Regions from separate parts of the Arthrobacter sp. NPDC055138 genome, predicted to be linked through region 1. Evidence: riboswitches for the same ligand, from Rfam matches in the RefSeq annotation. Region 1 holds a riboswitch; the other holds the start of a gene.
The links. Region 1 has a riboswitch for S-adenosylmethionine ahead of ACWF5H_RS10735 (O-acetylhomoserine aminocarboxypropyltransferase/cysteine synthase family protein). Riboswitches for the same ligand answer to the same signal wherever they lie in the genome.

Region 1 (11,395 bases):
CACCTGATCCGTCATGCCCATGGCGATTGCGCCGGCGGCCTGGTCGGGGGTCAACGTTGCATCGCCGTTGGCGTAGTAGGCCGGCGGGTTCAGGAACGCGTCCAGCAGCGGAAGGCCGATGTCGGCACCGCTGTTGGTCTTCCGGTCCACCGTGTCCGTCAACATCGAGTGACCGAAGCGGTAGGTCGCGTGGGCGAACTCGGCGTGGATCGCCGGGTTGATACCCGTGTCGGACTGGGTGAATACGTTGAACGGATTGATGCCCGGTTGGATCTTCCGCGCGAAGTCCTCGAAGACGATGTGCTGGTACTCCATCTCCGTGACGAAGCGTGCGGCCTGGAAGAGACGCTCCCCGTTCCAATCGCCGTTGGGGAGCTTCCACTCGTTCAGATCCAGATTCAAGGACGTCAGCAGGTCTTCCATGTAGGTGACCAATCGGTTGTGCTCCGAGTGGAAGACCTGATGGACGGCGGTGAGGCCGATGTTCTCGTTGACGCGGCCGTCGCCAGCAACGAAGTGCGCGTCAAGCATTTCGTCGTCGTAGGTGCCCGCGGCTTGCGGGCCGGTAACAGGCGTGAGGTCGCTATCTCCGTCAGCTGCCAGGGCCCTGCCACGGGAGTCGAACGGTGCGGCGAAGTGGGAGATGTCGTCCAGGAACGCGATCCCGATCCGCTGGACATTCGCCGGCGGCGCGACGGGGTTCTCCAGGTTCCCTTCCACGAACTGGTTGTCCTGGGTGATGTACTGCGGCAGGCCGTTGGGGCCACGCAGGAAGCGCCCGTACTGGTCGGTGGCCAGCATCGGGATGTTCACGACGTCAGCGTCGGAGAGCTCCAGGCCGAGCATGGACGCGGCCTGGGCCTTGATGTCCGCCCAGGTGGCCATGCCGCCGGGGGCTCCTTCGATCAGTTCGCCGGTAGAGACCGGGTCGCCGCTTTCGTTGAGCTCATAGTCCCGGAGGAAGACCTGATGCGACGGGTTCGAGGAGTAGGTCTGGCTCTGGTCGACCCACGGGGAGTCAGTATTGGTGCCGTCCTGGATATCGTCGGGCGTGCCGAGCACGCCGTCAGGCCCGGGCTGGTTCTCCGCCCGGTTGAGGACCATGAAATTCGGCCCGCCCTCGACATACAGCGGATCGTCCGTTGCCAGGGGCATCATGACCAAGTTATTGGTCTTCTTGGTGAAGTCCACGCCGTGGTCGAAGAACTGGCCGAACAGGGCAAAGAAGCCGTTGTATGGCGGTGAGAGTCCAAAATCGGTGGTGACATTCGGGATATCGAGTGTTTCGCCTTCAGGCACGCAGTTCAAGGGCTGGCCATTGGCGTCGCAAGGAACCGCTGTCGGGCCGTCGTTCACCGTTCGGTGCGCCTTGCCGGCGGCGGCGATCGCGGCAGGATTGCTGGCGGTCTGGTCCACAATGACATTGCTGATGAAGCGGGGGTCGGCATCAGTCACGGTGGTGTTGACGGACTTGTATGACTGCCCCCCGGCCGTGGTCCGCCATTCCGGCTCAGCCAGTCGCGGGAACGGCAGGCTGGCGGAGCCGTAGTGTTCCTGCTCAGCCACCAGGTTGTTATCCGTCCCGTCCACCGTGCGAAGCCCGAACGGCAACAGGGGATTGGCTATCTGGTTGGGGCCGGAGCCGAGGAGCGGCTGGCCCGGAACCGGCTTACCCTCGGCATCTTCCTTGGTTGCGTGGTTCTCCGCAATCTTGATCTGCTTGAGGATGAACCTCATATCCCCTGCATTAAGAGTCAGGCCCTGACCGACCGGCGCTGCCAGCGCGGCGGGAGCGAGGGCTGTGGGCAGCACGCCCGCGCCCAGCACCAGCGCGGCCAGCCCGGCGGTCACCTTTTGGGGGACGGATGGCTTCCCCCTTTGGGCACGTTCGGTGCCCCTCCTGTGTTTTGGATGGGCGGATTTCTTGAACATGATGACTCCCCTAGTCGAGTGATGTGTGGCTGGCCACAGCATCTGACGAGGACCTTGGGGAAATCCTTGGAAGCTCCTACTTCAACGTCCGGGGCAAGCAAAAGCCCGCCCCTGCCCCGGCCCTCCAAGGGAGGGCCGGGGACTAGGAACGGGCTATTGTTGCCGTGAAACCTTCGGCAAGCCGTTCTACGCGGTCAACTGCCGCTTGGAGGAGATTACGCCGGTGTCGAAGCCGGCCAGGTGCAGGCCGCCGTGGAAGCGGGCGTGCTCGATCTTTACGCAGCGGTCCATCACCACGTTCAGGCCGGCGGCCTCGGCCTTCGCCGCGACCTCCTCGTGCCAGGAGCCCAGCTGCAGCCAGATGGTCTTGGCTCCGACGGCCAGCGTCTCCTCTAGCACGGTGGGCAGGTCGTCGTGCTTGCGGAACACGTCCACCAGGTCCGGGACCTCGGGCAGGTCCGCCAGCGACTTGTAGACCGGCTGGCCCAGAATCTCCTTGGCCACCGGATTCACGAAGTAGACCTTGTACGGCGAGCTGGACAGCAGGTACGTGGACACGAAGTAGCTGGCCCGGCTGGGCTTGTCCGAGGCGCCGACTATGGCAATCGACTTGGTGTTCCGCAGGATGTTCAGCCGTTCCGGGGCGGACGGTCCCACCCACGCGCGTTCTGCTGTGGCGGTCACTTGGCGGCTCCTGTCTCAACGGTTTCGCCGGCGCCGGGGCGGGCCGACGGGAGGGCGCACGCGGCGCCGTCGTACTCCGGGGATGCGAACTCGGAGGCGTCGAAGTCGCGGGTCTCCGCGCGCTCGCTGGCACTTTCGGTGGTCGATGGAGGCGCGCCAGCGCCGAGTAGAGACCGGTCGACCACCGCGGTGGCGAGGTCCAGGGCCTGGTCCAGGTCCCAGAGGATGTCGTCCACGTCTTCCAGTCCCACGGAGATCCGGATCAGGTCCTCGGGCACGCCGGCCGCCACCAACTGGTCAGCGGTGAGCTGCTGGTGCGTGGTGGATCCCGGGTGCAGCACCAGGGTGCGGGCGTCGCCGATGTTGGCCAGGTGGCTGGCCAGCTGCAGCGATTCGATGAACTTCTGGCCGGCCACGCGGCCGCCCTTGACGCCGAAGCTGAACACCGAGCCCACGCCCTTGGGCAGGTACTTCCGGCCGCGCTCATAGTGCGGATGCGCGGGCAGCCCAGCGTAGCTGACCCAGGAGACCCGCTCATCGGCTTCCAGCCACTCGGCCACCTTGCGGGCGTTGGCCAGATGCTCGTCCATCCGCTGCGCCAGCGTTTCCACGCCCTGCAGCAGCTGGAACGCGGACTGCGCGGACAACGACGGGCCGATGTCGCGCAGCTGCTCGGAACGGAGCTTGGTCAGGAAGCCGTACTCGCCGAAGTTGCCCCACCAGGACACATTGCCGTAGCTGGCCACCGGTTCGGTCATCTGCGGGAACTTGCCGTTGCCCCAGTTGAAACGCCCGGACTCGACCACAACACCGCCCAGCGTGGTGCCGTGCCCGCCGAGGAACTTGGTGGCGGAGTGGATCACGATGTCCGCGCCGTGCTCGATCGGCCGGATCAGGTAGGGAGTGCTCAGGGTGGCGTCCACCACCAGGGGGAGGCCGGCGTCGTGCGCCACCGCGGCCAGACCCGCGAGGTCGGCAATGTCGCCGGACGGGTTCGCCACGATCTCGGTGTAGACCGCCTTGGTGTTCTCGCGGATGGCCGCGGCGAAGTCGGCCGGGTCGGTGGAGTCGATGAACGTGGTCTCCACGCCGAACCGCCGCAGCGTGACGTCCAGCTGGGTGATGGTGCCGCCGTAGAGCTTGGACGACGCCACAATGTGGTCGCCCGCGCCGGCCAGCGCCGCGAAGGTGATGAACTCGGCGGCCATGCCCGAGGACGTGGCCACCGCGCCGATGCCGCCTTCCAGGGAGGCGATTCGCTCCTCGAACGCGGCCACGGTGGGGTTGCCGATGCGGGAGTAGATGTTGCCGTACTTCTGCAGCGCGAAGAGGTTCGCGGCGTCGTCGGTGTCCTTGAACACGAACGACGTGCTCTGGTAGATCGGCACGGCCCGGGCGCCATGCTCGGCGTCGGGCGTGCCGCCGGCGTGCAGGGCACGGGTGCGGAAACCGAATGTGCGTTCAGCCATCAGGCAACTCCTTCAAAACTTAGGTTCCCGAGGCAATGACGGTCCTGGCGACGCGCCCGGATGCGGGGGCGCCATCCGGATCAAAGATTGCTTGCGCTCTCTCCATCGCTTCTGGCGGTAGCACCTTTCCGGTAGGCCGGATGGTTGCTGCGGTGTCAAAGAGCCAGATCTCTCAACCGCTCGGGATGGTCCCGTCCATTCTCGCAACTTCCGCCGTAGCCGCCAAAATTGTTGAGCCGCGTTGCGTCTTGCCTTGAATTTCCAGTACGACGGCGGTGCTTGGCTTGGGTGCCCCGCGTCCGGTGGTCGACCAAGCGAGCGCCTGGTCGGGTCCGCGTCCGGTGGTCGACCAAGCGAGCGCCTGGTCGGGTCCGCGTCCGGTGGTCGACCAAGCGAGCGCCGGCGAGCGCGTGGAGACCCCCCGGGGTGCACGCATCCCATGCCACCCGTAGATTGGGTTCCATGGCTGAGCTTACGGCGCTGCAGCGCCTCGCACGGGAACACGGCGTCGGCACGACCTTCCGGGGTTGGGACGGAGCTGAGCAGGCGGTCGGACCGGCAACGCTGGTCGCTGTCCTCACCGCGCTGGGTGTTCCTTGCAAGACCGACGACGACGTGACCGTCTCCCTCCGTGCCGCGGAACTGGCGCCGTTGCAGCGCACCCTGCCGCCCGCCGTCGTGGTCCGCCAAGGAGACGCCACCGAGGTGCCGGTCAATGTGCGTGCGGGCGCGCGCCCCCGGGTACAGATCGTGTTGGAGGGCGGGTCCCGGCGCGACGTTGACGTGGTGCCCGGCGGGCCGCACGAGGCGGTCGGGGTTCCGCGGGATCATCTGGCCGCGGTGGTGCCAGCCGACCTCCCGCTGGGCTGGCACACGCTTGAGGTGACCGAAGCCGAAGCCGGCCAGCCCGCAACCGGCCAGGCCGCAGCCAGCCAGCCCCCAACCGGGCGTCCCGCCGGCGAGGCCGCCGGAACATCCGTCAGCCAGGCACAGTGCGCGCTGGTGGTCACCCCGCAACGGCTGTCCACCGCCGACCGGCTTCCCCGCAGCTGGGGCCTGATGGCGCAGCTGTACTCCGTGCGCTCGCGGTCGTCCTGGGGCGTCGGCGATCTCGACGACCTCGCCGTGCTGGCCGAAACGGCTGCCGCCAAGGGTGCCGGGTTCGTCCTGATCAACCCGCTGCACGCGGCGGAGCCCAAGCCGCCGGTGGAGCCCTCGCCCTACCTGCCCACAACGCGCCGCTTCGTCAACCCGATCTACCTGCGGGTCGAGGACGTGCCCGAAGCCCGGGACATCCCGCTGGCCAACACCTTCCACAACGCGAACCTGGACGCCGGCATCCTGGACCGTGATCCTGTTTTTGCGGCCAAGCTGCAGGCGCTGGAAACGGTCTTCGCAGTGCCCCGGCCCGCGGAACGGCAGCAGCAGTTCGACGCCTTCCGCGTCCAGGAAGGCGAGGGGCTGGAGCGTTTTGCCCTGTGGTGCGCGCTCGCCGAATCCCTTCCGCCCGGTGCTCCCGAGTGGTCCGACCCGGAGTTCATCGAATCTCAGCGCAGTGCGCTTAAGGACCGCATCGAGTTCCACCAGCGGCTGCAATGGCTGTGTGACGAGCAGCTTGAGGCCGCGCAGCGCCGGGCCCTCGATGCCGGCATGAACCTCGGGATAGTGCATGACCTCGCGGTCGGCGTCCATCCAGCCGGTGCCGATGCTTGGGCGTTGCAGGATGTGCTGGCCGCGGGCATCTCGGTGGGCGCGCCGCCGGACATGTTCAATCAGCAGGGCCAGAACTGGTCCCAGCCGCCGTGGCATCCCGAACGCCTCGCCGAGTCCGGCTATGCCGCCTACCGGGACATGCTGCGGACCATCCTGCGCCACGCCGGCGGCATCCGCGTGGACCACATCCTGGGGCTGTTCCGGCTCTGGTGGATCCCCGTCGGCGGCCCGCCCGGCGAGGGCGCCTATGTGTACTACGACCATGAGGCCCTGATCGGCATCCTCGCCCTCGAGGCCGAACGGGCCGGCGTGGTGGTGATCGGCGAGGACCTCGGGGTCTTCGAGCCTGGCGTGCAGGACTATCTGGCCGAGCGCGGCATCCTGGGCACTTCCATCCTGTGGTTCGAGTACGACGGCACCACGCCCCGCCCGCCGGAGAGCTACCGCCGCTCCTGCCTCACCAGCGTCACCACCCACGATCTGCCGCCCACCGCCGGTTACCTTGCCGGCGAGCACGTGAACCTGCGCGAATCGCTGGGCCTCCTGAACCGGCCGGTGGAGGAGGAGCGCACCTTGGACCAGGCAGCCCAGGAGTCGGTGCTGTCCCTGGTGCGCTCGCGGGTTCCGGCTGCTTCACAGCACGACGACGACGGCGCCGCCACCTCCGGCGAGCAGCGCACCATCGAGGCGCTGCACGCGTTCATCGCGCAGACGCCGTCGGTGCTGCTGGGAGTCGCCCTGACCGACGTGGTGGGGGAGCGGCGGACCCAGAACCAGCCTGGCACCGCGGACGAATACCCCAACTGGCGGATCCCGCTGGCCGGCCCGGACGGGGAAGCCATCCTGCTTGAGGACCTGGCTGCCAACCAGCGATTCGACTCGCTGGTCCGCGCGCTGCGGGAACGGTAGTCGGTCCAAACGGGTGCGCCGCCTGGGTCTTACAACCGGGCCAGTAGAGCCTCGCCGGTCTCGGCCCGCCACGAACGGCGACGCCGATGAACGTGACCGGTGTCCACCTTCAGCAGGAACTGTCCGTGTCTTGGAGCGGCGTCCGGCGCTGACTAGGACAAACGCAAAACCTACCCGCAAAACGTGGACAGCCCGGGGCCGTCGCTGGAGGAGACGCCAACCTCGCGGCGTGCATCGTTACAACCGGGTAAGCAACGCCTCGCCGGTTTCGGCCCGCCGGTAGAACACCTCGCGGCCGGAACGCATGGTGGCCGCCAGACCGCTCTCGGACATCACCTTCAGGTGCTCGTTGACCGTCCCGGCGGCGAGGTCCAAGCAGCGGGCGAGCTGCGTCGTCGTCATCGGTACATCGAGTTGCGCGAGGATCTGCGCCCGAGTCTTGCCGAGCAGCCGGGCCACCGGGCTGTGCGTCGCCTCGCGGCTGGCTTCCCAGAGCCGGCCGACGCCGCGCGGTGCGTAGGTCAAAGTGGGCACGAACGGTCGGACATTGAGTACCAACGTGTTGGGCCAGACGAACGCATTCGGCACCAGCAGCAGGCCGCCGCCGGGCTCGGGCACGTCGTCGGCCTCGCAGCCGCGCATAATCTCCAGCCCGGTGGGCGTGGGGCGCACGCTGGGGTGCAGGCTCTTGAAGACCTCAAGGATGCCGTCGCGCGACAGCTGGGCCAGGCGGCTGTCGATATCCGCCAGCAGCAGGGAGCGCAGGCGCGGCCACACGGGTTCGATGGCGGTGCGCCAGTACCACTCGAGGGCGGCGGTGATGCGCGGGATGCCGGCGTCGATGTCCTCCGCGAGCCGTTGCAGCTCCTCGCGGGCGTAGTCGGCCGGGCTCTGGCTGAGCAGGTGGGTGACGTCGCGCTGCCACACCTCCGGCGGCACCTCGGCGACGGCGGCGAGGCCCTCGGCGACCGTGCCCTGGTACTTTGGCGTGGGCGTGATGGAGTCAGCCAGGAAGCCCTTCGGTGGAACCAGCGCGGTGAGCAGGCGCAGGTGGTCGCGGGCCTGCGGATCGGCCGACTCGGCAATGCGCCGCTTGGTGGCCTCGATCCATGGCCGGTGGATGGGCGTTCCCACCTGCAGGGCGCGCAGGCTAGCGACCGTTTCGCCCAGCGGCGCCGCCTCGAACCGGACCTTGGTCAGGTCCTCGGCGCTGAGGGTGATGTGCATGGGAACAGCGTAAGGTCGCCGGGTGCTCCGGTCGAGGATTCGGGGAGGACCGAATCGTGGGCACGGCCGGAGCGTGGAGCCCGGAGCCCGGATCTATTCCCGATTCGGGTCCTGCCGAATCGTGGCTCTTGCCGGCGAGTGCGCGGAACCTGATGCCATGACTACTTCAACGCAGACCCGCCACCACGTCGACCTCGCTGACCGGGCACGCAGCTCCAGCCCGTCCTTCGCCGACCCATCCATCAATCCGGCCACGGCCAGCGTTCGGTCGACTTTGCCAGTGCCTGCTCGCGAGGCTGCCCGCCCCGGTGCCATCGGTGGGATCCGGCCAGCGGTAATTTCCATGTCGCATGCTCTGGCGGCAACTGCCCGCAGGCTCAGAGCATGGTGGCAAGCCGGCGCCGCCAAAGACGCCCTGATCGAGGAGCACCGCGACAAAGTCCGTTCGCAGATCCACCTCTTCGGCGGCCGCTACTGATGGCAACTGGCCGAGGGCGTCCTTAGACAGAGGCGTTCTGGCGACAAAGCACGTTGTCCACAGGCAGGGTAATTGCCTAGCTGTCCGCGACCGTTGCCTGCAAGCTCGTGGCTATGGACTACGCAGTAGCCGGTTACATAGAACGGCGCGGTGGAACACTCCAGACCAGCGAACGGGCTCGATGCGGCTTCAGCCGAAACCAGATCCAGGCAGCTATCAAGGACGGCGCGATCGCTGTGCTCCGGCAAGGCGTCGTCGGTACGGAGAATGCCGACGCCGATCAACGCGTTGCGGTTCTGGCCAACGGGCTGATCACTTGCATCTCGGCGGCTCAGGAACTCGGGCTCTGGACGATCAAAGACCCGGATCAGCTGCACCTTTGGACGCTCCACAGCCGGCAGCAGCCGTCTACGATCAAACACCGAGGCGACTTGGTGAGGCCGAACCGACCCGGGAACTACGTGGGCATCCTGGACTGCGTTCTGCACGCCATCCGATGCCGGCCCCGACTGGAAGCGCTGGTCATCGCGGAATCTGCGGTGCGCCGGGGCGCCGTCAGCAAAGCCGAACTGCTGGAGCTGCTTCCGGGCAAACGGAACGGTATTCGACGCGCAGTCGTCTTAGGCATCGGTGACGACGCCGATTCGCCGCTCGAGATTATTGCCCGCGACCTGTTCCGCTCCGTCGGACTGCGGGTGGAAACCCAGGTTCCGATTCAGGGGCTCGGACGGGTGGACATGGTGGTGGAAGGCAGGATCATCATCGAGCTCGACGGGTTCGACTTCCACTGGAACCGGGCGACCTTCAAGAAAGACCGCAAACGGAACAACGCCGGCATGCTGAGCGGGTTCCCCACCTTGCGGTACGTGTATGAGGATCTCGTCTTCACGCCTCAGGACGTCGTCGCCGAGGTGATGACGCTGCTGCGCCGGACGGCCTGAGCGCCAGGGTTTTGATGCCCAGCAAGTCATGCAGCCAGCCGTGCAGCGGACCAGGTGTCCAAGTTCAGCAGGAACTGTCCATGTTCTGGAACGGCATCCGGCGCTGACTAGGGCAAACGCTCAGGGAGCCGCCAAAACGTGGACAGCCCGGGCTGCGGAAGCCCGGAAGCCGGCCGAAACTCGGGAAGTTTCGGCCGGCCACGGAGCGAAGCGATGGCGGCTGGAGGCAAACTACTACCGCCGCTGGCAGATGGCCTGGATCTCCGCGATGCACGGCTCGTTCTGCAGCGACGTGGTGTCGCCCAGTGTGGTTCCCTCGAACAACTGGGTCAGCAGCCGCCGCATGATCTTGCCGGAGCGGGTCTTGGGCACGTCCGGCACGAAGACCACGTCCCGCGGCTTGGCGATCGGACCGATCTGCGTGGCCACGTGCTCCCGCAGCGCGGCAACCGCCGCGGCCTGCTCGGTCGTCAACGGGGCAACCTCCGCTCCGATCAGCGACTTGTCCAGCGGCACCACAAAAGCGGTGGCCGCGTGTCCGGTCTTCGCGTCGTACGTCGGGCACACGCCGGCCTCGACCACGGCCGGATGCGAGACCAGCGCGGACTCGATCTCGATGGTGGACAGCCGGTGGCCCGAGATGTTGATGACGTCGTCCGTCCGGCCCAGGATCCAGGTGTCGCCTTCGGCGTCGAACCGGGCGCCGTCGCCGGCCAGGAACCAGCCCTGCGCCGCATACTTCTCCCAGTAGGAGGTGAAGTAGCGCTCCGGGTTTCCCCACACGGTCCGGGCCATCGACGGCCCGGTCTTGGTGACCACGATGTTGCCCTGCTGTCCGGCACCCACCCGGGCACCGCCGTCGTCCACAATGTCTGTGGCCAGCCCCGGCAAGGCGCGGGTGGCGCAGCCGGGCTTGAAGGAGGCGTCCGTCTGGCGCGGCGTGAGCACGGTGGCGCCGGTTTCGGACTGCCACCACGTATCCACCATGGGAATGCCCGACGACGGGTCCCCGGCCACCAGCGAATCGCGGCCCACCTGGCTGCGCAGCCAGCGCCACGCCTCCGGGTTCACCGCCTCGCCCACGGTGCCGGCCAGCCGGATGGAGCCCAGGTTGTACTCGGCGGGTATGCCGTCCGGGAACCAGCCCATCAGCGACCGGACCAGCGTGGGCGCGGTGTAGTAGCTGGTCACGCCGTAACGCTCGATGACCTCGAAGTGCCGGCCGGGGTGCGGGGCGTTCGGCACGCCCTCGTAGATCACCTGGGTCACGCCGTTGCTCAGCGGTCCGTAGATCTCGTAGGTGTGCGCAGTGACCCAAGCCAGGTCTGCGGTGCACCAGTGCACGTCGTCCGCGCGGGCGGCCGGATCCGGGTTGCTGAACAGATACGAGTGGCTGAACGAAGCCTGCGTCAGATACCCGCCGGTGGTGTGGACCAGGCCCTTGGGCTGGCCGGTGGTGCCGGAGGTGTACATGATGAACAGCGGCGTCTCGGCATCGAACGCCTGAGCCTCATGCACCCGTGGCTGCGACTCGACCACGTCGTGCCACCAGACGTCGCGGCCTTCCACCCAGTTGATGTCCGTGTGCCCGGTCCGGTTGATCACCAGCACGTGCTCGATCGCGTTCTCGCCGGAGACGGCCTCGTCCGCGTTGGCCTTGACCGGGACGGCGGCGCCGCGGCGGTACTGGCCGTCGGTGGTGACCAGCAGCTTGGCGCGCGTGTCCTCCACCCGGAACTTCAGCGCCTCCGCGGAGAAGCCGCCGAACACCAGCGAATGCACCGCGCCGATCCGCGCGCACGCCAGCGTGATGACAATCGTTTCCACGAGCACCGGCAGGTAGACGACCACCCGGTCGCCCTTGCCGATGCCCAGCGCCAGCAGCGCGTTGGCGGCCTGCGAAACCAGTTCCTGCAGGTCGCGGTAGGTCACCGTGCGCCGGTCGCCGGGCTCGCCCTCGAAGTGCAGTGCCACCCTGTCGCCGAGCCCGGCGGCCACGTGCCGGTCGGCGCAGTTCACCGCGGCGTTCAGCGTGCCGCCGT
Region 2 (11,395 bases), on a different contig from region 1:
CTGACCGGGACGGTTCATCAGCTCAGCCCTTCCTTTCGCGCAGCGCACGGATGTAGATGACGGAGAAGACCGCCCCGATCAACAGCATCACGACGGCGATGGCGGTGCCGTAGCCCACGTCGCTGTAGCGGAAGGCCTCTTCGTAGGCCATGAGCGGCAGCGTGGTGCTGGCTCCTGCCGGGCCGCCGGCCGTCATCACGTAGATCAGGGTGAAAACCGAAAGCGTCTGCAGGGTAATGAGCATCAGGTTGGTGGCAATGCTGCGCCGGATCATCGGCAGGGTGATGTACCACAACCGCTGTGATCCGCCGGCGCCGTCGATCATCGCCGCTTCCGTGATCTCCTCCGGCACATCGTTCAGCGCCGCCTGGTACACCATCATGGAAAACGCCGTTCCCCGCCAGATGTTGGCCAGGATCACCGCCAGCATGGGGACCGTAAACAGCCAGTCGGTCCCGTCGATGCCGAAGAGCGCGGTGAGCTGGTTCAAGGTTCCGTCCCGGTTGAAGAAAGCATAGGCCACGAAGCCGGCCACGATTTCCGGCAATACCCAGGCCGCCACCACGCAGACCCCCACGGCCGCGGAAACCGCCTTGCTTGCTTTCGTCATCAGCAGCGCGATGCCCAGGCCCAGCAGGTTCTGGCCGAGCACGGCGGAGACGAGGACGAAGATGACCGTCAGCCAGAGCGACTGCAGGAAATCCGGGTCGCTGAGCAGTTCGGTATAGTTTTCCAGCCCGACCCACTGCGGGTCCTTGGCGGCCACGCCGGTCAGTGCAGCATTGGTGAAGGACCCGTAGAAAGCCCACAGGATCGGGCCGGCCAGGAACACGCCCAGCAGCACCACGGCAGGGCCGAGCGGCAGCAGCCGCAGCACTGTCCTCCCCGGCGGGCGGCGCCGGCCCCGCTCAGTGCCGCCACGCGTTTCGGCGTCGCGGGCCACCACCTCGGCGGCTGTCACTGCTGCTACTTCTGCACTGTGTTTTCTGCGCCAACAAGGTCGGTGACGGCGGCGTCGAACTCGGCCGCGGCCTCCTCGGGTGTCTTCTTCCCCATCATCACCGCTTCGGTGGCTTCCTGGACAGCGGTCGAAATCTGCGGGTAGTCGGCTGTGGCAGGCCGGTAATTAGTCACCGAGACCAGTTCGGAAACCTCGCCCACGAACGGATTGGCTTCCAAGTAGGCGGGGTCCTTGGCCACATCGGTACGGACTGCGATCTGCGAATTGGCCACGGTGTACTGCAGCGAGTTCTCCTGGTTCATCACCTCCGTGAGGAACTCGAACGCGAGATCGGGATTCGCTGAATTGGCGCCTACCGCCAGTGTCCAACCGCCGGACATGCTGACTGCTCCCGGCTCCTGTCCGCTCTGGGTGGGGAACGGTGCCACGCCCATCACGTCGCCATATTCGGGCCAGTCCACCAACCCTCCCTCCTGCCAGAACGACGGCGAGTAGGAACCTTCCACGGTTCCGCCCAGTTTGTCCTCGGGAAACAGCTGGCCGAAGACCATCTGCCACACGTTCGGGTCCAAGGCCTCGGCCGGTGTGACGGCCAGGTCCTCTTGATAGAGCGTCTGCAGGAAGGCCAGCGAGTCAATGAAGCCTTGCGAGCCGACCACCCACTTGCCTTCAGCGTCGTCGTAGAGCGTGTCGCCGGTGCCATAGAGCAACTGGTAGAAACTCTGCATGACGGTGCCTTCGCCGGTGCCCGTGCCGGCGTAGAGGTTGAACGGGACCACGTCCGGCTGCGAGGACTTGATGGCCCGGGCCGCCTCCAGGATGGCGTTCCAGTCCTTCGGAGCCCAGGGGACGTCCACGCCGGCCTTTTGCAGGACGTTCTTGTTGTACCAAATGGCCCGAGTATCGGTACCCAGCGGGACAGCATAGATACTGCCATCGTCCGCGCGACCGGCTTCCTTGGCTCCGTCGTTGAAGTTCGCCCAGTCGTCCCACTCGGCCAGATACTGATCCAGGTTCAGGAGGTAGCCAGCATCCACGTCCGAACGGATCTTGAAGGTGTCCTCGTAGAACACGTCCGGGGCGGTGTCCGGCGACCGCTGGGATAAGGCGAGCTTGGTCGCATAGTCTTCGTCGCTGCCGGTGATGGGCTCCAAATTGACCGTCACGCCGTCGTGCGCAGCCTCAAAATCGGCCTTCGCCTTCTTCATCACCTCATCCATCGTGGCATTGGCCTCGGTGGTCTGGTACACGATCCGTAGTGCGGAGCTTTGCGGGGTATCGCCCTCCCCGCCCCCGCCTCCCCCGCCACAGCCGGCCAGCGCCAGCGCTCCAACGGCCAGCAATGAAACTTTGATTCGGTAATCACGCAGCATGGTTCCCCCCTCGTTTGGAGGCTTCCGGGCCAAACGCCGTCGGCGTGGGTCAGGGGCCTACCGGCATGCTACCGAGGGGCTCCATCGAATGGATTTATTCGTCCCAACCGTGATCAAACTGCAATGTGCGGTCAGACCTGCGGGAAAAACGCCTGCGTGAGCTCGTCATGCAACTGGTGGACGTCGGTCAGGAAACCGTCGTGGCCCAGCGGCGTTTCGATGGTGTGCACCTTGACCGATCCGGGCAGCGCCTCGGCCAACTGGCGCGACTGTTCCGGAAAGTAGAGACGGTCCGAATCCACCGCCGCAATGAAGAATTCCGTCCCCGCGAGACCGCCCAGGGACTGCTCCAGCGAGCCGCGGCCGCGGGACACGTCGTGGCTGACCAGGGCCTCTGTGAGCAGGATGTAGCTGTTGGCGTCGAAGCGGGAAACCAGCTTCTCCGCCTGGTAGTCCAGATAGCTTTCCACCGCATAGCGGCCGCGGGCGGAGGGCGTGATGCCGCCAAACGGCTGTTCCTCCGCCTGCGCCGAGCGGCCGAACCGATACTCCAGTTCAGGCTCCGAACGGTAGTTGATGTGGGCGATTCGCCGGGCAATACCTAGTCCGGCTTCGGGGGCGGGACCGCCGTAGTAGTCGCCGCCGGTAAAGTGCGGATCCAGCCGGATGGCTGCGACCTGCGCCTGGGCAAACGCGATCTGTTCGGCGGTGCTGGCCGCCCCGCACGCCATCACGGCGCACCGCGCCGTGCGCTCGGGGAACGTCGCAGCCCACTCGAGCGCGCGGGCCCCGCCCATCGACCCGCCGAGCACGGCGTGCCAGCGGCGGATGCCCAGCGCATCGGCGAGCCTCGCCTCGGCCCGGACCGAATCCCGGATGGTGACGAACGGAAACCGCGACCCCCACGGCTTACCATCTGGTGCCGGCGTCGCCGGGCCGGTGGAGCCGTAGCAGCCGCCAACCATGTTGGCGGCCACTACGAAATAACGCTCCGTGTCGATGGTGGCGCCGGGACCGACCAGGTCGTCCCACCAGCCCTCCTCGTTGGAGGCACCGCGGGCCACATGCGTGCTGCCGGTCAGGGCGTGCTCGATCAGGACGGCGTTGGACGCATCCGCGTTCAGGGTGCCCCAGGTTTCATATCCCAGGACAACCTCGGGCAGATAGCCGCCGGCCTCCAGCTCCAGCGCACCTACTGGCATCCTGCGCAGGACGCCATCCGTCGCCTGATCCACCAGTTCCTGCGGTTGCACGATCGTCACGCTGCGTTCTACCTGCTTGCCTAGTCGTCCGAGCCCTTGGCGGCGCGGAAACCGGCCTCCAAGTCGGCGATGATGTCGTTGACGTTCTCGATGCCCACGGAGAGCCGGACCAGTCCGTCGGTCACGCCGGCGGTCAGCCGTTCCTCGGCCGAAAGCTGGGCGTGGGTGGTCGACGCCGGGTGGATCACCAGCGAGCGCACGTCGCCGAGGTTGGCCACATGCGAATGCAGTTCAAGGCCGTCCACAAAACGCTTGCCGGCCTCGATCCCGCCCTTGATCTCGAACGACACGATGGCGCCCGTGCCCTTCGGACCGTATTTGCGGCCGCGGTCGTACCAGGGGCTCGACGGCAGGCCGAGGTACGCGACGGAAGCAACGTCGTCGTGCGCCTCGAGGAATTCCGCGACCTTCTGTGCATTGGCCACGTGGCGCTCCACCCGCAGGCTCAGCGTCTCCAGCCCCTGGGCGATCAGGAAGGCGTTGAACGGGGAGACCGCGGACCCCAGGTCGCGCAGCAGCTGGACGCGGGCCTTGAGGATGTAGGCGAGATTGGCGCCAAGCGCACTTCCGACGCCCAGGTCACGGGCAAAGACCAGCCCGTTGTAGGTCTCGTCCGGGGTGTTGAAGCCCGGGAACTTTTCCGGATCGGCAGCGAAGTCGAAGGTGCCGGCGTCCACGATCACGCCGCCGATGGCCGTCCCGTGGCCGCCCAAGTACTTGGTGGCCGAGTGCAGCACGATGTCTGCGCCCCACTCGATCGGGCGGATCAAGTACGGGGTGGCCAGCGTGTTGTCCACGATCAGCGGCACGCCATTCTCATGGGCGATGCTGCTGACCGCTTCCAGGTCCAGTACATCTTGGCGCGGGTTGGAGACCACCTCGCCGAAGAACGCCTTGGTGTTCGGCTGCACTGCGTCGCGCCACTGCTGCAGGTTGTCCGGATCCTCGACGAACGTCACCTCGATGCCGAACTTGGGCAGCGTGGTGCGCAGCAGGTTGTACGTGCCCCCGTACAGGCTGGGGCTGGCCACAATATGGTCGCCGGCCTCGGCCAAGTTCAGGATGGAGAACGTGGATGCGGCCTGGCCCGAGGCCAACAGCAGCGCACCGACACCGCCTTCCAGACTGGCGACCCGGGCCTCAACGGCCTCGCTGGTCGGGTTGCCGATCCGCGTGTAAATGGGCGCCAACTCGGACAGGGCAAAGCGGTCCGCGGCGCTCTGGGCGCTGGGGAACACGAACGAGGTGGTCTGATAGATCGGCAGTGCACGGGCGCCGGTGGCGGCATCCGGCTCCTGGCCGGCGTGGATCTGACGGGTTTCAAAGGACCAGTCTGCATTGGACATGGTGCAACTCCTTCATGGGAAGGGGTCATCCGGGATCCGGCCGTGCCGGCATGTCTATCCCGGGTGTGACCCGCGCTTGCGCACCGCCTGATGGCGGCTGCCTGGTCTTCACCCGGGGCACCCCACCGCGGTTGGAGGGTTGCCGGCCAGCAAACCGGGGTTTCACGCTGGCACTCATGACCTGCGTCCAGTCTCAGCGGAGAGCCCGCCCGGCCGCAACAATGTGACACCTTATGACCGCCCGCAGCGGCGCTTATTCCGCCCCAATCTGGTGGTGTGAGCACCTGCCAGACATGGATCTTCGAGCCACATCCGGCCGGATACTGGTGACTTAGGTCACCCTAAGTCGAGAGAGGGTTCACAAAGTGCCAAGATATGGCTATGCGCTTCGACCACGTTTCTTATGCTGTTGAGCCCGACGGTCTGGCTGCCACCTCAGAGCGGATCTCCAAAGCTCTGGGTATTGACGCAGTCAAGGGCGGGGTGCACCCCCGCTTCGGCACCCGCAATATGATCTTCCCGCTGACCGACCACCATTACCTGGAAGTGGTGGAGGTCCTGGCCCACCCCGCGTCCGACAAAGCCCCCTTCGGGCAGGCCGTGCGTGCCCGCTCCGAAGCCGGCGGCGGCTGGATGGGCTGGTGCGTGGAAGTGGACGATCTAACCCCGTTCGAAGAGCGGTTGGGCCGCCATGCGGTTCCCGGAAACCGCAAGTTCCCGGACGGCCAGGAATTGACCTGGCAGCAGATCGGCATCAAGGGCCTGATCGCCGACCCGCAGGTTCCCTACATGCTGCGCTGGGATGACGGCACCGAGGCGCTTCACCCGTCCAACGCCCGCCCGGCATCCGTCAAGCTGATCGGCCTGACCATTGCCGGTTCCTCGGATCGCGTGGCGGACTGGCTGGGCACCCCGGTGGATGACCTGCTCGACGACGTCAAGGTTGCGTGGACCGCGCCGAACGGCACGCCGGGCATCATGTCGGTCCGCTTCGAAACCGCGAACGGCATCGTCGAACTCTAAGTTTCCGGTCTCGTCCGGCCCGGTGCACGGCTCGCTTTTTTACGCAGGGCTCCCGTTCCGGCCTCTTGCTCCCACCCACGGTGGCGCAAGAGGCCGGAACGGGAGCCTTTTGCCTGTCCCCGGCAAGCATCCTCTCGGCTGGCCGTTAGGTACGCCGGCTTAGGTACCGATGCCGATGGCTGGACCCACCAGCGCGTAGCCGACGAAACCGGCGATATCCAAAAGTGCGTGCGCGACCACCAGGGGCATTACCCGCTTGACCTTCGTATAGACGTAGCCGAACACCAGGCCCATCAGGAAGTTCCCGATACCCGGGCCGATCCCCTGGTACAAGTGGTAGGTCCCGCGCAGGGCGGCGCTGACGAAGATCGAGGTCCAGATCCCCCAGCCGAACTTGGCGAATCGATCGAAAAGGTAGCCCACCATGACCACTTCTTCGAGAATGGCGTGGCGCAGGGCTGAAAGCACCAGTACCGGCACGGTCCACCAGTATTCGTCCAGGGCCGCGGGCACAATTGCGGTGGTGATTCCCAGCGCCCGGCCGGCGGCGTAGACCGCCAACGTGCCGGCACCCATCACCAGGGCCAGCAGGAAGCCCAGGCCGAAGTCCACCCGGGGCCGGGAGAAGGTGAAGCCGATCGACCGGAAGGCCGATTGGCCGGGCGAGGTCATCAGGAGCAGCACCAGTGCCACCGGCACCAGTGCAAAGCAGATGCCGAGCATCTGGTACACGAAATCGAAGATTTCCCGCGAGTTCAGTACCGGATTCAGCGTGGTGGTTTGCGAGGCCAGCGGCGCGCGGGTCATTTTCTCCAGCAGGTTCACCACGGCGTAGACCGCCGACTGCCCCAGCGAAACCCCGAGCACAATGAGCACTTCCGCCCGGTAGTAACTCAGCGTGCGCGGTGCGCTCGCGGTGATGGCCTTCTGCTTGTCCATAGCCACTATCTTGCCAAGTGAACCGGGGCTGGCGGCGACCGGAATCAATCCATGTCCCGCGCTCCCCCGCACGTCGCAACGGTTTCGCCTGCGGCGCCGGCGCACGCGACACTCCTTGGGCTACAAGTCCAACAGCAGGCGCTTGCCCTTGCAGCGGGAGACGCAGATCATCATGGTGTCTCCCGCCTCCCGTTCGGCTTCGGAAAGCAGCGTGTCGCGGTGGTCAATTTCGCCGCCCAGCACGGGCGTTTCACAGGTGCCGCAGATTCCCTCGCGGCAGGAATTCAGCGGACTGAGCCCGGCCGCTTCGAGGGCCTGCAGGATTGACTCGTCAGAACCCACCGGGACCTCCGTCCCGTCGGCGAGCTCGACCACGAAGGCCGACTCGCCGCCTTCAGGAGCTTCCGGGGCTTCGGCGGCGGCGAAGCGCTCACAGTGGAAACGTCCGGGATCCTCCCAACCGTCGGCAATCGACTGAATGACATTGAGCAGCGGCCCGGGACCGCAGGCATAGACGTGAGTCCCGGAGACCTGCTCTGCCAACAGTTCGGCCAGCGGGTAGAACCCGCTTTCGTCGTCGGCGTGGATATGGACGTCCCCTTCGAGTGCCTGGATTTCTTCGAGGAACGCCATCGAGGAGCGGCTGCGTCCCAGATAGACCAAACGCCACGGCACACCGAGTGCAGCGGCCTCCCGGATCATCGGCAGCACAGGGGTGATGCCGATCCCGCCGGCAATGAAGACGTAGCTGTCCGCAGGGGCCAGCACGAAGTTATTGCGCGGTCCCCGGACCTGGATCTTGGTTCCGGGCCTCAACAGGTCATGCACGTAGGCGGAGCCGCCGCGCCCCTCCGGCTCGCGCAGGATGCCCAGCCGCCAGACGGACCGGTCCGTCCGCTCGGAACAGAGCGAGTACTGGCGCAGCAATCCGTTAGGCAGGAGCACGTCGATGTGCGATCCGGCGTCCCACTCCGGCAGCTCTTCGCCGAGCGGATGCTCCAACTGCAGGGAGAGAACGCAGTTGGATTCGCGGCTGATCGACCGGACTTCGACGTCGAAAAAGTCTTCGTTCATGATTGCATTCATCCCCGGTAATCAGGCGGCGGCCGGTTCAGCGAGAACCGAAGCCAGGAAGGCCTTGGTGCGTTCGTTTTGAGGGTTGGTAATGATGTCCCGAGCCGGGCCCTCTTCGACCACGTAGCCGTCGTCCATGAAGACCACCCGGTCGGCGACGTCGCGGGCGAAGTTCATTTCATGCGTGACCACCACCATCGTCATGCCGGAGGTGGCCAAGTCCTTCATGACTTTCAGAACCTCGCCGACCAGTTCGGGATCCAGCGCGGACGTCGGCTCATCAAACAGCATGAGTTTTGGTTCCATGCACAGGGCGCGGGCAATCGCCACCCGCTGCTGTTGGCCGCCCGAAAGCTGGCGGGGATAGGCATCCGCCTTCTCGCTCAGACCGACCTTTTCCAGCAGCGACATGGCCCGCGCGACGGCTGTTGCTTTCCGCTCCTTCCGGACCAGCCGCGGTGCTTCGATCAGGTTCTGCAGCACGGTCATGTGCGGGAACAGATTGAACTGCTGGAAGACCATGCCGACGTCCGAGCGGCTGTGGCAGATCTCGTTGTGCGATTGCTCGTAGAGCCTGTTGCCCTTGAGCTCGTAGCCGACGATCTTGCCGTTGACCCACATCCTTCCGCCGTCAATGGCCTCGAGATGGTTAATGCAGCGCAAGAAGGTGCTCTTTCCGGATCCGGACGGGCCGATCAAGCAGACCACCTCGCCCTGCTGGACGTGCAGGTCAATGCCCTTCAGCACCTGGTTCGAGCCGAAGTTCTTGCATACCGCGTTCGCTTTGACCATCGGTTCGGCGTTCATTGCCGTCATTTCTTGCTGCCTTTCAGCGAGAGTGCGTCGTGCGTCGCGAAGAAGCGCCTGAGCTGCTGCAACGGCGTCGGCGGCAGGTTCCGCTGGTTGCCGCGCGCAAAGCGCCGCTCCAGGTAGTACTGGCCGATGGTGAGGACGGAGGTGATCAGCAGGTACCAGAGGCTGGCCACGATCAGCAGCGGGATCGTCTCGAACGTGCGTGCGTAGATGATCTGCGCGGAATACAGCAGTTCCGGCACAGAGATCACGCTGACCAGGGCGGTGGTCTTGAGCATGCCGATGGTTTCGTTGCCGGTGGGCGGAATGATCACCCGCATCGCCTGCGGCAGCACAATCCGGCGCATGGTCTGCAGCTTGGTGATGCCCAGGGCCCCGGCAGCCTCGGTCTGACCGTGATCAACGGAGAGAATGCCGGCCCGAACAATCTCGGACATGTAGGCACCCTGGTTCAGGCCGAGGCCAAGAATCGCCGCCGTCATCGGCGTGATCAACTGGTTCGCATCCAGATGGACACCCGGGATGCCCAGCGTGATGACCGGATACAGCGCCGCCAGGTTGAACCAGAACAGCAATTGAACCAGCACCGGCGTTCCGCGGAAGAAGTGCACGTAGGCGAAGGCGGCACCGCGCACCACCGGATTGACCGAGAGCCGCATGACGGCCAGGACCACGCCGAGCACGATCCCGATCGCCATGCTGATGACGGTGAGGCCCAGCGTCACGAGGATGCCGTTGCCGATGGAGATATCGCGCAGGTACATGGCCACCACGTCCCAGCCGAAGTTGGGATTGGTGAAGATGGAGTTCAGCAGCAGTCCACCCACCAGGAAGATCACGGCTGCGGCGAGCCAGCGGCCGGGGTGCTTCGCCTTGACGATGGTGTAGCCGTCTGCCGATGCGGCCACCGGTTCGGTTTGCGTAGTCACGGCTGTCATGGGGTTGATCCCTCTTTCGCTACTTGGCCTCGACCGCGTCGGCCGTGATCAGCACGGACTCCGGGAAGTCCCATTTGTCGCCGATTTCCTGGTAGCTACCACCGGCGATGACTCCCTTCACCGCTGCAGCTACGGCTTCGGTCATCCCGGCGTCCTTGGCCAGGGCAATCCCGAACGGTACGGCGTCGTAGTCCTCGCCCTCGGCCAACTCGAACTGGCCATTGGCTTCCTTGCCCTGGTAGACCAGCGGCACGCTGTCGGCGATCACTCCGTCAACCCGCCCGGACGCCAGCGCCAGGTTGGCGTCGGTCTGTCCGGGGAAGTTCTGGATCTTGATCGCTTCCTTGCCGTTGGCCGTGCATTCCTCGGAGAACTTGGGAAGGTATTCCATCGACTGGATCGACCCCTTTTGTCCGGCGATCTTCTTCCCGCACATGCTCATGGGGTCCATGGAGATGCCGAGCGGATTTCCCGGTGCGACGGCGATGCCCGTGCCGGTGTGGAGGTACTCGACGAAGTCGACAATCTTCTCGCGTTCCGGCGTGACGGAGAAGGCGGAGAGGGCCATGTCGTACTTGCCGGAGGCCAGGCCGGCCAGAATGGTGTCAAACGTCGCCGGCACGTGCTCCACCTTCAGCCCCAGGGCGGCACCGACGGCGTCGGAGAAGTCCACGTCGAAGCCGATCATGGTCTTGTTGTCGGTGTCGTAGTACTCGAACGGGGCGTAGGTCGGGTCGGAAGCGACTTTCAGCGTACCGGCGGCCAGGACGTCCTCCGGCAGCAAATTCCGGGCCGCTTCGTTGACCTGGATGGTCGCTCCGGCGCCCGGCGCCGCCGGAGCAGCAGTGTCCGCGGGTCCCGTAGCCGCGCCGGAGGCGTTGGTGCACGCGGTCAGGGAGACGGCCAGCAGGACGGATCCGGCCAGGAGGGAAGAACGGGTGGCACGGTGGCGTGAATGACGCATGGACTTTCCTTTCATGGTCCGGACGGCATTGTCCGGGTCTGGATATCCGCACTGATCAGGAGACGACCAGTGCCTCGGTGCTAGAAAATTCGGTTTCGATGTACAGCAGGGAGGTGCGTCCGGCGGCGAGTGGCGAAGACGTTGGCCGCGGTCAAGGGACCCACCGCAGGACCTTGGCTTTCCGCGGCGCGAGGGTGATGACCTGGACGGCGGCTTCCCCGGCGGCGAGCGAGAGCCGGATGCTCTCCGCGTCCTCGCCTTCGACGATGAAGACGTCGCCGGCCCGCAGCCAGCGTTCCCAGGGGCCGTCCGCCGCCGCGACCAGTGCTTCGCCGCCGAGTCCGGTGACGATCAACTGCTCGCCCGGCCTGCGCTGCAGCGTGCCCGTGTAGCTGCCGGTGTAGCGGTGGCTTTCGGAGGCGATATAGCGAGCATCAGCTTCGAGTTCAACGGTGGGTTCGGGGCCGGTTTCGTCCAGCTGCACCGTCCACCGCCAGGGGTCGCCGCGCTCAGCCGAGTCCGGGCATGCGGCCAGGATCTTGGCGCCCGTTTCGGCGGCCGTTTCGCCGCCCAGCGGGTTGGCTCTGATCAGCATCCACATGGGCGGAACCTATGCCGTCCTGGGAGCGACCGGCTCCCGACGGACGGCTGGCCGGGCCGCATCCTTCGCCTGCTGTTCCTGCTTCAGCAGCGCCCCCAGGA

Region 2: it holds a riboswitch for S-adenosylmethionine, as region 1 does, so the genes downstream of both, ACWF5H_RS15685 (bifunctional o-acetylhomoserine/o-acetylserine sulfhydrylase) here and ACWF5H_RS10735 (O-acetylhomoserine aminocarboxypropyltransferase/cysteine synthase family protein) in region 1, are expected to answer to the same signal.

The regions. Positions count from the first base shown of each region.
Region 1 covers NZ_JBSGTH010000004.1:6,657-18,051, forward strand. Annotated here, with positions in the region: partial or broken gene ACWF5H_RS10725 (Ig-like domain-containing protein) at 1-1,932, opposite strand, end outside; gene ACWF5H_RS10730 (CoA-binding protein) at 2,119-2,616, opposite strand; gene ACWF5H_RS10735 (O-acetylhomoserine aminocarboxypropyltransferase/cysteine synthase family protein) at 2,613-4,085, opposite strand; SAM riboswitch class I at 4,185-4,277, opposite strand; gene malQ (4-alpha-glucanotransferase) at 4,548-6,707, shown strand; gene ACWF5H_RS10745 (helix-turn-helix domain-containing protein) at 6,945-7,934, opposite strand; gene ACWF5H_RS10750 (hypothetical protein) at 8,092-8,412, shown strand; gene ACWF5H_RS10755 (endonuclease domain-containing protein) at 8,526-9,353, shown strand; gene acs (acetate--CoA ligase) at 9,588-11,395, opposite strand, start outside.
Region 2 covers NZ_JBSGTH010000006.1:152,385-163,779, forward strand. Annotated here, with positions in the region: gene ACWF5H_RS15665 (carbohydrate ABC transporter permease) at 1-18, opposite strand, end outside; gene ACWF5H_RS15670 (carbohydrate ABC transporter permease) at 23-943, opposite strand; gene ACWF5H_RS15675 (extracellular solute-binding protein) at 967-2,334, opposite strand; gene metX (homoserine O-acetyltransferase MetX) at 2,466-3,536, opposite strand; gene ACWF5H_RS15685 (bifunctional o-acetylhomoserine/o-acetylserine sulfhydrylase) at 3,617-4,942, opposite strand; SAM riboswitch class IV at 5,010-5,124, opposite strand; gene ACWF5H_RS15690 (VOC family protein) at 5,318-5,965, shown strand; gene ACWF5H_RS15695 (CPBP family intramembrane glutamic endopeptidase) at 6,125-6,904, opposite strand; gene ACWF5H_RS15700 (PDR/VanB family oxidoreductase) at 7,025-7,978, opposite strand; gene ACWF5H_RS15705 (amino acid ABC transporter ATP-binding protein) at 8,000-8,794, opposite strand; gene ACWF5H_RS15710 (amino acid ABC transporter permease) at 8,791-9,729, opposite strand; gene ACWF5H_RS15715 (ABC transporter substrate-binding protein) at 9,749-10,693, opposite strand; gene ACWF5H_RS15720 (hypothetical protein) at 10,845-11,294, opposite strand; gene ACWF5H_RS15725 (Rieske 2Fe-2S domain-containing protein) at 11,304-11,395, opposite strand, start outside.